One region of the Citrobacter sp. CFNIH10 genome, then DNA from elsewhere that is predicted to be linked to it. Evidence: predicted binding sites of a transcription regulator. Region 1 holds the regulator's gene; each other region holds the start of a gene.
What was found. Region 1 encodes Fur, which represses iron uptake genes when iron is present. Its sites were predicted from a motif close to ATAATAATGAGAACNACTATCAA; they were not measured.
Positions count from the first base shown of each region.

Region 1 (4,277 bases):
TTGTCCAGCTTCGTGTGATCAAACTGACCCGGCTGACAGGCCTGATTGTAGTGCTCCACGGTATGGGTAAAGCGTTCGGGATCCAGCCCCAACTGGCGGGCCAGTTCACTCAGCGTATTGGCCTGTGCGCCGGGGAAAACCGGCGGCATAAAGTGACCGATCGCTTTGCTGTCGATAATGGAGTAGCCAATCTGCCCCGGCTGGTGGGCAACCAGACGCCCCCAGATGGCATAGCGTTTCGGCCAGAAATCTTCGCCTTCATCGTAAAAGCGCTCCGCGTCCCGGTTGACTACCACACCCAGTGAGACGCAATCCACGCGGGTACAAATGCCGCCGTCGTACAACGGGGCCCGGGCATCAATTGCCACACAGTGGGACTGAGACGGATCGCCGATAATGTCAGCACCGGCATCGATCATAAATTTGAGCAAGACGCCCTGATTAAAGCGGGTGCCGCGAATGAGGAAGTTATCGGCTGGCCATTCGCCACGAGCGTTCTCTCCCCAGGCGTCGCGCAGCCATTCGCGGTTGGATTCAAATCCACCGGCGGCGAGTACGCAGGCTTTCGCCTCAATGCGCTCGTGGCCTGCCAGGGCTGCGATGAATTCGCCGTTGTGCAATTCAAGTGCCTGTACCGGCGTGTTGTAGCGAATCTGTACCCCCAGCTTTTCTGCGCTGCGGTAATAGGCGTTCACGAGGGCTTTACCGCCGCCCATGAAGAAGGCATTGGTACGCGCCACGTGCAGCGCGCCAGAGAGCGGAGGCTGAAAATTAACGCCGTGCTGACGCATCCAGTCGCGACACTGGGAAGAGGTCCGGATCACCAGTCGCGCCAACGCTTCATTGGTATTGCCTTCGGTGACACGCCAGAGATCCTGCCAGAACTCCTCTTCGGGATAACTCTCGACCAGCACATCCTGTGGCGCATCGTGCATACAGCGTAAATTGCGCGTGTGTTGGGAATTCCCGCCGCGCCATTCCCGGGGCGCAGCCTCTAACAGCAGCACGGAAGCTCCTGCCTCACGGGCGGTTAAGGCGGCACATAACGCGGCATTACCACCGCCAATCACCAGTACATCAACCATCGTCTACTCCATTACCATTTAACTATTTGTTAAATTTGTAATTGAAATGTATACGTGCTGATTGTATGGGCGCTATGACGAATAGCTAAAGAGGGGTTTAGGGAGCGTAAAGGGTTGCGCCCGGCCAATGACCGGTTTCAACGAGTTCACGCATGACTTTTGTGAGTATTACGCGGGCTGCAAGACCGGCAGGGGTGAGTTCATCGTCCGACAGACTGACCAGAAAATTGGGGCGGCTGAGGACAGGATTATGGACGCCGATCACTCTTAGCGCTTCCCTCTCAAGATGCGAAATGGCTGCACCGGGTTGCAGCGTGGCGCCGAGTCCGCTGCCAACGGCGCGCATCAGTAACGTCAGGCCGTCAATTTCCGTGGCAATATCGACCTTCAGTCCGTGTTCCTGACAGATGGCTTCCAGTCTGCCACGCAGGCCGTGTCCCTGGCTTGGCATGATCAGGGGAATATTCGCCAGTTGAGCAGGCGTTATGGTGTCATCCGGAATATCCGCCAGCAGCTCGTGTGTGCCAATCAGAAACAGGCGCTCCTCAAGAACCGGTCTGGCGCTCCAGCGCAGGATCTTCTCTTTTTGAAACACGACCGCCAGATCAATCTGGCGCGTGTTGATCATCCGTTCCAGATTACCCGACAGGCTTTCCACCACATGCAGGCGAACGTCGGCGTAATATTCCCGCATGGCATGAATAAACGGTATTCCCAGGATGGAGGCGGTGCTGGGGGCCATGCCGACGCTGACGTGTCCCGAAAGACGCGCCTCGCGAGCGGCCAGGATCGCATCATCGGCGTGGCGTAGCGCCAGTTGTGCCTGCGAGTAAAAGGCCAGACCGGCGTTAGTGGGCGTGACGCCGCGCGAGGTTCGCTGCAACAGGCGGATCGCGAGTTCGTTTTCCAGCCGCGTCATCTGCTGGCTCAGGGCGGACACGCCGATGTCGAGATCGAGCGCCGCGCTGCCCATACTGCCGGTTTCTACAATACGGACAAAGTAACGTAGCTGGCGAAGTTCCATTTCGATTCTCCGGACGAAGCAGGGTGATATATTTTACATTAAAGCAACATGCAGGCAGAAGAAAGCGCTGAGTAGGGAATGGCAGGCATAAAAAAAGCCAACCGGCAGGTTGGCTTTTCAGAATAATGCAGATTATTTCGCGTCATGCGCGTGTTCGTTTTCGCGGCAATCGCCTTCAGCGCAGTGGCCATAGAGGTAGAGGCTATGGTTCGTCAGACGAATGCCATGCTTCGACGCGATCTCACGCTGGCGCGCTTCAATAGACTCATCGCTAAATTCGATCACTTTGCCGCAATCAAGGCAAATCAGGTGATCGTGATGATGCTGCTGGGTCAGCTCGAAAACGGATTTGCCGCCTTCAAAATTGTGGCGGGTTACGATACCGGCGTCATCAAACTGGTTCAGCACGCGATACACGGTCGCCAGACCAATTTCTTCACCCATGTCGATCAGTCGTTTGTATAAATCTTCCGCACTGACGTGATGGTTATCCGGTCCCTGAAGAACTTCCAGAATCTTTAAACGTGGAAGCGTTACTTTCAGGCCAGCCTTCTTTAATGCGGTATTGTTGTCAGTCATGCGGAATCTGTCCTGTTGCTAAACGATTCACTTCATACAAGAAGTGACAGAAATTGCACTCGGGATAATGCGTTTCATTATAGGACTGCCGTGTCTAAATGAAAACTGCAAGCCTCTGGCAAATGTTAATAAATAGTCGGTATTGCCTGGAAATGAGAGCGCCACCTAAAAACTCCCGCACATTGTACAGGGATGGGCAAGAAAGTTACAAATTTGTAGCAATTATTTTGATTGGTTCTGTCTATTGATGCGGCGCAAACCTTGTCTGCGCCGCCGTACATCAGGCGTTGATGATCTCATCAAGGTGCAATTCTTCAGAGATCTGCTTCACCCATTTTTCCACGCGCTCGGCGGTCAGTTCCGGCTGACGGTCTTCGTCAATCGCCAGACCGACAAAATGGTCATCATCCGCCAGACCTTTGGAGGCTTCAAAATGATAGCCAGCGGTCGGCCAGTGACCCACGATGGTTGCACCGCGCGGCTCAATGATATCGCGGATTGTGCCTAACGCGTCGCAGAAGTATTCTGCATAATCTTCCTGATCGCCACAGCCGAACAGTGCGACCAGTTTGCCGTTAAAATCGATGTCTTCGAGGGTAGGGAAGAAGTCGTCCCAGTCACACTGCGCTTCACCGTAGTACCAGGTTGGGATGCCAAGCAGCAGAATGTCATAACTTTCGAGATCTTCCTTGCTGCTTTTTGCAATGTCATGCACATCGGCAACGTCTTTACCAAGCTGTTTTTGAATCATTTTTGCGATATTTTCGGTATTCCCGGTGTCGCTGCCGAAAAAGATGCCAGTGATTGCCATGAGTAAAGTAACCTCTTGAAACTTATTGAAATGGTGGTGGCGAATTGCCCACAGATAAGGGCAATCATAGCAGAACAGTCAGGTATGCGGAAATAGCAAACGCATACGAGTGCACTCCATGCTACACGAAAGTGGGAGAGAGGATAATTTCAGGCGAGATCCTGGCCGCGTAGCGTTGCCAGTTGGGCCATCAATATCTCTTCGATCAGTTCACTGCGGCTCATCTCTCGGGATTCCGCCAGCTCATTCAACGCGTCAACAGCTTCTGCGTTGAGTTTGAGTTCGACACGCTTAAGACCGCGAACTTTGTCGCGTTTGAGTTGATTACGCTTATTAATGCGCAGCTGTTCATCGCGTGAAAGCGGATTGGTTTTCGGTCGTCCCGGGCGACGCTCGTGCGCGAACAGATCTAGTGTCGTACGGTCCGTTTGTTCTTTGGCCATGATATTGGTGACTTCGGGGAAACAATCAGCCAGGCCTCTGCCCGGATGGATAGCGCGCCATCATACATCAGCGAATGAGGCGCGCCAACGTTCACACGCGTAATCGCGCACGGACGCTGAGTTTTTAATCAGTTAGCTGTTTCATTAAGATAACGACGGATGGCGCGCAACACCGCCTCCGGTTTTTCGGCATGCACCCAGTGACCGGCCCCGGCAATCACATGCGCACGTGCTTGCGGAAACTGTGCCAGTAAATCGTCGCGATACGCCTCGGTGACGTATGGGGAGTTGCCGCCGGGGATAAACAGCGCCGGATGATTCCAGGCGGGTATTGT
Region 1 is NZ_CP026216.1:2,821,347-2,825,623, forward strand. It holds gene tcuA (FAD-dependent tricarballylate dehydrogenase TcuA) at 1-1,085, opposite strand, end outside; gene tcuR (tricarballylate utilization LysR family transcriptional regulator TcuR) at 1,183-2,109, opposite strand; gene fur (ferric iron uptake transcriptional regulator) at 2,242-2,688, opposite strand; gene fldA (flavodoxin FldA) at 2,969-3,499, opposite strand; gene ybfE (LexA regulated protein) at 3,649-3,942, opposite strand; gene ybfF (esterase) at 4,071-4,277, opposite strand, start outside.

Region 2 (4,277 bases), 1.2 Mb from region 1:
GATGTTGTCGTTGTAACGACCTTCCGGCAGTACGGCGCCGTTAGATTTATATTTGGCTTCGGTATCAATATCCATGTACCACACTGACATGTTGATCAGCCAGTCGCGGTTGATGAGATAATCCAGACCGACTTGCCCTGCCACACCCCACGAGTCTTTCAGACTAAGATCGGACAGCCCTGCATTCTGACCATCATCATTGAATTTCGTGTCGAAAAAGGTGGTGTAGTTAACGCCTGCGCCAACATAAGGACGCAATTTGCTGCTGGAATCACCGAAATACCACTGCGCCATCAGGGTTGGCGGCAGGTGATGAACGGTGGCGATATCACCGGTCGCCTGCGTGCCTACTTTATGGCGGAATGGCGTTGCCGCCAGCAGTTCAACACCGATGTTATCGGTCGCCATATAAGTGAATGTCAAACCTAACTGCGTGTTGTTACTGACATTAAAGCCGCCTAAATGGCCTAACGTTCCATCCGCACCTTCCGTCGGTCTTACCGTCGCCGAACCGGCACGAATAAAGAACTCACCAGCTTCATGCGCGTAAACGCTGCCAGAGAGAAGTGTACATACTGCCAACGCCGCCACTGTTAATTTTTTCATATCCGCTCCATCGTTATGGTTATAAATACGTTACAAATATACCTACATTGGAGTAATAAGTGATCTCTCCAGGGTCACATTCGACTATCAAATTCAATGTTTGTTGATCCAGATTAAAGTAGAAGTGGTATTGAAAATACAATTATTGGAATCAGATCAATTTTTAATATTTCCATGATGAATGCATTTCTTGCGTTTTTTGCGTTTGTTAAAACTGACTCCCCGTAGATTTGTTGAGCAAATTACTCTGGCTTTACAAAGATATGCTTTTCCATACACCCCTTGATGCTGCCACTGCGCAGTTATCCAGGGTACAATTGCATGCTTAACAACACCTGCAGAACTCAAGGAGAGTGCATGTCTATCACGGCGAAATCTGTATACCGTGACACCGGGAATTTTTTCCGTAATCAATTTTTAACCATCCTGCTGATCTCGCTGCTGTGCGCGTTCATCACGGTGGTATTAGGGCATGCCTTCTCACCCAGCGATGCGCAGATTGCGCAACTGAGTGAAGGGGATCATCTTGAAGGAAGCGTAGGCTTGTTCGAACTGGTGCAAAACATGACGCCGGAGCAGCAGCAGATCCTGTTGCGCGCCTCGGCAGCGTCTACCTTTTCAGGACTGATTGGTAATGCCGTCCTGGCCGGTGGCGTTCTGCTAATGATTCAGTTAATTTCAGCCGGTCATCGCGTCAGCGCCCTGCGCGCGATCGGTGCCAGTGCGCCGATCCTGCCGCGTCTGTTCATCCTGATTTTACTGACGACCCTGCTGGTACAGCTCGGGATTATGCTGGTCGTGGTACCAGGCATCCTGTTGGCAATCCTGCTGGCGCTTGCGCCGATTATGCTGGTTCAGGATAAAATGGGTGTATTCGCCGCAATGCGCAACAGTATGCGTCTGGCGTGGTCTAATATGCGACTGGTCGCCCCGGCTGTGATGGGCTGGCTGCTGGCAAAAACGCTACTGTTGCTGTTTGCCTCCAGCTTTGCTGCGCTTGACCCTAACGTTGGCGCCGTTATCGCGAATACGTTGAGCAATCTGATCTCCGCCATATTGCTCATCTACCTGTTCCGTCTGTATATGTTGATTCGCCAATAACCCTGTCTGCGTCGCCGGCAGTAATGCCCGACGCGTTTGATTACGGAATCGAAGAATGAAGCAGTTTCTTGATTTTTTACCGCTGGTTGTCTTCTTTGTTTTTTACAAAGTGTACGACATCTATGCGGCCACCTCGGCGCTCATTGTCGCAACGGCAATCGTGCTCATCTACAGCTGGGTTCGCTATCGCAAAGTTGAAAAAATGGCGCTGATCACTTTTGTTCTGGTGGCCGTGTTCGGCGGGTTAACCCTCTTCTTCCATAATGATGAGTTTATTAAATGGAAAGTGACGGTGATTTACGGCCTGTTTGCCGGTGCGCTTCTGGTTAGCCAGTGGATCATGAAAAAGCCGCTGATCCAGCGCATGCTGGGTAAAGAACTGACGCTACCACAGCCGGTCTGGTCTAAGCTCAATCTCGCGTGGGCCATCTTCTTTATTCTATGTGGGCTTGCCAATATTTACATCGCCTTCTGGCTGCCGCAAAACATCTGGGTGAACTTTAAGGTATTCGGCCTCACCGCCTTGACGCTGATCTTTACCCTGTTGAGTGGTGTTTATATCTATCGCCATCTCCCGCAAGAAGACAAATCGTAAATGCTCATCCAACCAGGCCCATGGGCCTGGTTTTGCTTTCTGCACAATCCCTGCCGTACTCGCCCTAAATTGCCTGAATCGTGAAGATATTATGGAGATTGCCTTCACAACATTGAAATGAGAATAATTATCATTGATATTCCGTATCGAATTTTTACAATTGGGATGTCAGTTGATGAATACGATAACAAAAATTTCTCCACGCCCTCTGGCGCTTTTGATTGCCACAGCATTAAGCGGAAATGCATTCGCCGCAGACGACGTTCTGAACGACGGTGAAACGATGGTCGTCCAGGCCACCGCCGAAGAAGCTCTCAAGCAACAACCCGGTGTTTCTATTATCACCGCCAAAGACATTGAAAAATCCCCACCGGTCAACGACCTCTCCGATATTATTCGCACCATGCCCGGTGTGAACCTGACGGGCAACAGCGCCAGCGGCAGTCGGGGAAATAACCGTCAGATTGATATTCGCGGCATGGGTCCGGAAAACACGCTGATCCTGATTGACGGCGTACCGGTCACCTCGCGAAACTCGGTGCGCTATAGCTGGCGCGGGGAGCGTGATACCCGTGGTGACACAAACTGGGTACCGGCAGAGATGGTCGAGCGTATTGAGGTGCTGCGCGGCCCGGCAGCGGCACGTTACGGTTCCGGCGCGGCGGGTGGCGTCGTAAATATCATCACTAAACGGCCAACGAACGACTGGCATGGCTCGCTGTCTCTTTATACCAACCAGCCCGAGAACAGCAAAGAAGGTGCCACCAGGCGAGCGAACGTCAATCTGAGCGGCCCGCTCATTGACGATGTTCTCACCATGCGTTTGTATGGCAACATCAACAAAACTGACGCCGATGCGGCGGATATCAATACCCGGCAAAATGGATCCTATGCCGCAGGGCGCGAAGGGGTGCGCAATAAAGACATCAACGCCCTGCTCTCCTGGAAACTGACGCCACAGCAAATTGTCGATTTTGACTATAGCTACAGTCGTCAGGGCAATATCTATGCCGGGGATACCCAGTATAGCAACGCTAACGTCAGTCCTGACGGGCTGGTCAGTACCCTTTACGGCGATGAAACCAACCGGATGTATCGTCAGTCGTGGGGGCTGACGCATAACGGCATCTGGGACTGGGGGCAGTCTACATTCGGCGTCTACTACGAAAAAACCAATAACACCCGAATGCAGGAAGGCTCGACCGGTAAAGTGGAAGGGATGATCAATAACACCGAATACGCCACCAGCCGCCTGGAATCTTATCGTTCTTCCGGAGAACTCAACATCCCTGTCTTCTGGCTGGTTGATCAAACCCTGACGGTGGGTGCGGAGTGGAACCGTGACGAACTCAACGATCCGGCGTCTATGCAGGCCACCAGCGCATCCGGCGTGCAGATTGGCAATGTCTCCGGTGACGCCTCCAGTCGCAGTTCCAAAAATAGCGCCACGCTCACCGGTATATATCTGGAAGATAATATCGAAGCGCGGCCTGGCACGGATATTATTCCGGGGATCCGTTTTGACTATCACGACGAATTTGGCAGCAACTGGAGCCCCAGTCTGAATATGTCGCAGGAACTGGGCGATCTGTTTAAGCTGAAAGCCGGGATTGCGCGCGTCTTTAAAGCGCCAAACCTGTATCAGTCCAGCGAGGGATATTTGCTCTCCACGCGCGGCAACGGGTGTCCGAATACTATCGCCGCCGGCAGTTGTTATCTGCTGGGTAATCCGGATCTGGACCCGGAAATCAGTATTAACAAAGAGATCGGCCTGGAATTTAATTACGCTGGGTGGGATGCGGGAATCACCTGGTTCCGTAATGACTATAAGAATAAAATCGTCGCCGGGACCGATATTATCGGTTACGCCTCCAACGGAAATAACATCCTGCAATGGGAAAATGGTGGCAAAGCGATTGTCGAAGGTCTGGAAGGTAACGTGGTGATCCCGCTGGTGCCGGAAACGTTAAGCTGG
Region 2 is NZ_CP026216.1:4,020,267-4,024,543, forward strand. It holds gene ompW (outer membrane protein OmpW) at 1-606, opposite strand, end outside; partial or broken gene C2U53_RS23240 (YkgJ family cysteine cluster protein) at 858-935, shown strand; gene C2U53_RS23245 (YciC family protein) at 964-1,707, shown strand; gene C2U53_RS23250 (septation protein A) at 1,763-2,302, shown strand; gene C2U53_RS23255 (TonB-dependent siderophore receptor) at 2,478-4,277, shown strand, end outside.
Region 2: a site for Fur is predicted at 2,420-2,442, ahead of C2U53_RS23255 (TonB-dependent siderophore receptor). Genes of this name have one in related genera too.

Region 3 (4,277 bases), 2.0 Mb from region 1:
TGAAGCCAATCCATGATGAATGATTCTTTCTGCCGCATTATTGCGGGTGAAATTCAGGCCCGGGCCGACCAGGTCACCGCTGCCGTTCGCCTGCTTGACGAAGGGAACACCGTGCCGTTTATCGCACGTTACCGTAAGGAAATCACCGGCGGCCTGGATGATACGCAACTGCGTAATCTGGAGACCCGACTGGGCTATTTGCGCGAACTGGAAGAGCGCCGTCAGGCCATTCTCAAGTCCATTTCCGAGCAAGGCAAACTGACCGATGATCTGGCGACTGCCATCAACGGCACGTTAAGTAAGACCGAACTCGAAGATCTTTACCTCCCGTATAAACCCAAACGCCGCACCCGTGGACAGATAGCGATTGAAGCCGGTCTGGAACCGCTGGCCGACCTGTTGTGGAACGACCCGTCACACGATCCGGACACCGAAGCGGCAAAATATATCGATGCAGAGAAAGGGGTTGCCGACAGCAAAGCCGCGCTTGATGGCGCACGCTATATCCTGATGGAACGCTTTGCCGAAGACGCCGCGCTGCTGGCGAAGGTACGTGACTATCTGTGGAAAAATGCCCATCTGGTTGCCAGCGTAGTCAGCGGCAAAGAAGAGGAAGGCGCAAAATTCCGCGACTATTTCGATCATCACGAGCCGATCGCCTCCGTGCCTTCTCACCGTGCGCTGGCAATGTTCCGCGGTCGTAATGAAGGCGTGTTGCAGCTTTCGCTGAATGCCGATCCGCAGTTCGATGAGCCGCCGAAAGAGAGCTACTGCGAGCAGATCATTATGGATCACCTCGGCCTGCGTCTGAACAACGCACCGGCAGACAGCTGGCGCAAAGGCGTGGTGAGCTGGACGTGGCGTATCAAGGTGCTTATGCACCTCGAGACCGAGCTGATGGGGACTGTCCGCGAGCGCGCGGAGGACGAAGCAATCAACGTATTCGCCCGCAACCTGCACGACCTGTTGATGGCGGCACCAGCGGGTCTGCGTGCCACTATGGGCCTCGATCCGGGTCTGCGTACCGGGGTTAAAGTCGCCGTGGTGGATGGCACTGGTAAGCTGGTCGCCACCGATACCATCTATCCTCACACCGGTCAGGCGGCGAAAGCCGCCATGGTAATGGCTGCGCTGTGTGAAAAGTACAATGTGGAACTGGTGGCGATTGGTAACGGCACCGCCTCGCGTGAAACCGAACGCTTCTTCCTCGATGTACAGAAACAGTTCCCGAAAGTGACGGCGCAGAAAGTGATCGTCAGCGAAGCCGGGGCGTCAGTCTATTCCGCGTCAGAACTGGCAGCCCAGGAGTTCCCGGATCTCGACGTCTCGCTGCGCGGCGCGGTCTCTATTGCGCGCCGTCTGCAGGATCCGCTCGCTGAGCTGGTGAAAATCGATCCGAAATCGATCGGCGTCGGTCAGTATCAGCATGACGTCAGCCAGACACAGTTAGCCCGTAAGCTGGACGCGGTAGTGGAAGACTGTGTGAACGCCGTCGGCGTTGATTTGAATACGGCATCGGTTCCGCTGTTAACCCGTGTAGCCGGTCTGACCCGAATGATGGCGCAGAATATCGTGGCCTGGCGCGACGAGAACGGGCAGTTCCAGAATCGTCAGCAACTGCTGAAAGTCAGCCGACTGGGACCGAAAGCCTTCGAACAGTGCGCAGGCTTCCTGCGTATTAACCACGGTGATAACCCGCTGGATGCTTCCACCGTTCACCCGGAAGCCTATCCGGTCGTGGAACGTATTCTGGCGGCAACCCAACAGGCGCTGAAAGATCTGATGGGCAACAGCAGCGAACTGCGCAATCTGAAAGCCGTCGATTTCATCGACGACAAGTTCGGTGTCCCGACCGTCAGTGACATCATCAAAGAGCTGGAGAAACCGGGTCGCGATCCGCGTCCGGAATTCAAAACCGCGCAGTTTGCCGATGGCGTTGAAACCATGAACGATTTGCAGCCGGGGATGGTTCTCGAGGGTGCCGTCACCAACGTCACCAACTTTGGTGCGTTTGTGGATATCGGCGTTCACCAGGATGGACTGGTTCACATCTCATCGCTGTCGAACAAGTTTGTTGACGATCCCCACACCGTGGTGAAAGCGGGCGACATCGTGAAGGTGAAAGTACTGGAAGTTGACCTGCAACGTAAGCGTATTGCCCTGACGATGCGTCTGGACGAACAGCCGGGTGAAACCAATGCCCGTCGCGGCGGCGGCAATGATCGTCCGGCAGCGAAAGCGGCAAAACCACGTACTCGTGAAGCGCAGCCCGCCGGTAACAGCGCGATGATGGATGCGCTGGCGGCAGCAATGGGTAAAAAACGTTAAGTTTAGATCGAGTGCCGGATGGCGGCGGAACCGCCCTGTCCGGCCCTTTACCGCATCCACCTTCTCCATCGCGTTATATTTATCACGCCATTAACAGATGAAACCTTAATTAAACATTAACAACGTTAATTTATTAAGAATTCAAATCATTTCACCTGCTGGTTATTATTTTTGAGCCATATCAAAAATGACGCAGATTATTATTCAAACCTACATTCCGTCACATTTAATCGGTTGAAGATAAAAACCATTCTCATTATCATTGCATTGTTGATTATTTACTCTTTCCTTCGTTGGCTAATCATCTGGTCTCATGCCGCGCCCCTTTGCCCCATGAGGTAAACATCCAGTTAGCGAGAAACAAGTAGGTTCTTATGCAATTTGCTCCAGATACTGCGTGGAAAATCACTGGTTTTTCCCGAGAAATAAGTCCTGCATACCGTCAGAAACTGCTTTCCCTCGGCATGCTCCCGGGTTCCTCATTTAACGTGGTGCGCGTCGCCCCCTTAGGCGATCCTGTCCATATTGAAACGCGTCGCGTTAGCCTGGTATTGCGTAAAAAAGACCTGGCATTATTAGAAGTGGAAGCGGTTTCCTGTTAATACAGTGAGTCTATAACGATGAAAAAATTAACCATTGGCTTAATTGGTAATCCAAATTCCGGCAAGACAACCCTGTTTAACCAACTGACCGGTGCGCGCCAGCGCGTAGGCAACTGGGCTGGGGTCACCGTGGAACGTAAAGAGGGGCAATTCACGACCACGGATCATCAGGTCACGCTGGTCGATCTGCCCGGCACGTATTCGCTCACTACCATCTCTTCGCAAACCTCTCTGGATGAGCAGATTGCCTGCCACTACATTCTGAGCGGCGACGCCGACCTGTTAATTAACGTGGTAGATGCCTCAAATCTTGAGCGTAACCTCTATCTGACGCTGCAACTGCTTGAGCTGGGCATTCCCTGCATTGTTGCACTCAACATGCTCGACATTGCGGAAAAACAGAAAATCCGCATTGATATCGATGCCCTTTCAACCCGCCTTGGCTGCCCGGTCGTCCCGCTGGTTTCTACCCGTGGACGCGGTATCGAAGCGCTGAAGCTGGCGATTGACCGCCACAGCAAGAACGAAAACGTTGAACTGGTGCATTACGCCCAGCCGCTGCTGCGTGAGGCCGATAAACTGGCAAGCGCCATGGCTAAAGAAATGCCGGTACAACAGCGCCGCTGGCTCGGCCTGCAAATGCTGGAAGGGGATATCTACAGCCGGGCATACGCCGGTGACGCTGCTGCGCAACTGGATATTTCGCTGGCGCATCTGAGCGACGAGATGGACGACCCGGCACTGCATATCGCCGATGCGCGTTACCAGTGCATTGCGGCGATCTGCGACGTGGTGAGCAACACTTTAACAGCAGAGCCCAGCCGCTTTACAACGGCGGTGGATAAAATCATCCTCAACCGTTTTCTCGGTCTGCCGATCTTCCTGTTTGTGATGTACCTGATGTTCCTGCTTGCCATTAACATTGGCGGCGCGCTGGCCCCGATTTTTGATGCTGGCTCTGTGGCGATTTTTATTCACGGTATCCAGTGGATCGGTTATACCCTTCACTTCCCGGACTGGCTGACCATTTTCCTCGCCCAAGGGCTGGGCGGTGGGATTAACACCGTTCTGCCGCTGGTTCCGCAGATCGGCATGATGTACCTGTTCCTCTCGTTCCTCGAAGACTCCGGTTACATGGCGCGCGCAGCGTTTGTGATGGACCGTCTGATGCAGGCGCTGGGACTGCCGGGCAAATCATTCGTCCCGCTGATTGTCGGCTTTGGCTGCAACGTGCCATCGGTGATGGGGGCCCGCACCCTGGATGCACCACGTGAGCGCCTGATGACTATCATGATGGCACCGTTCATGTCCTGTGGGGCACGACTGGCGATTTTCGCCGTGTTTGCG
Region 3 is NZ_CP026216.1:867,991-872,267, forward strand. It holds gene C2U53_RS07650 (Tex family protein) at 13-2,328, shown strand; gene feoA (ferrous iron transporter A) at 2,703-2,930, shown strand; gene feoB (Fe(2+) transporter permease subunit FeoB) at 2,949-4,277, shown strand, end outside.
Region 3: a site for Fur is predicted at 2,569-2,591, ahead of feoA (ferrous iron transporter A). Genes of this name have one in related genera too.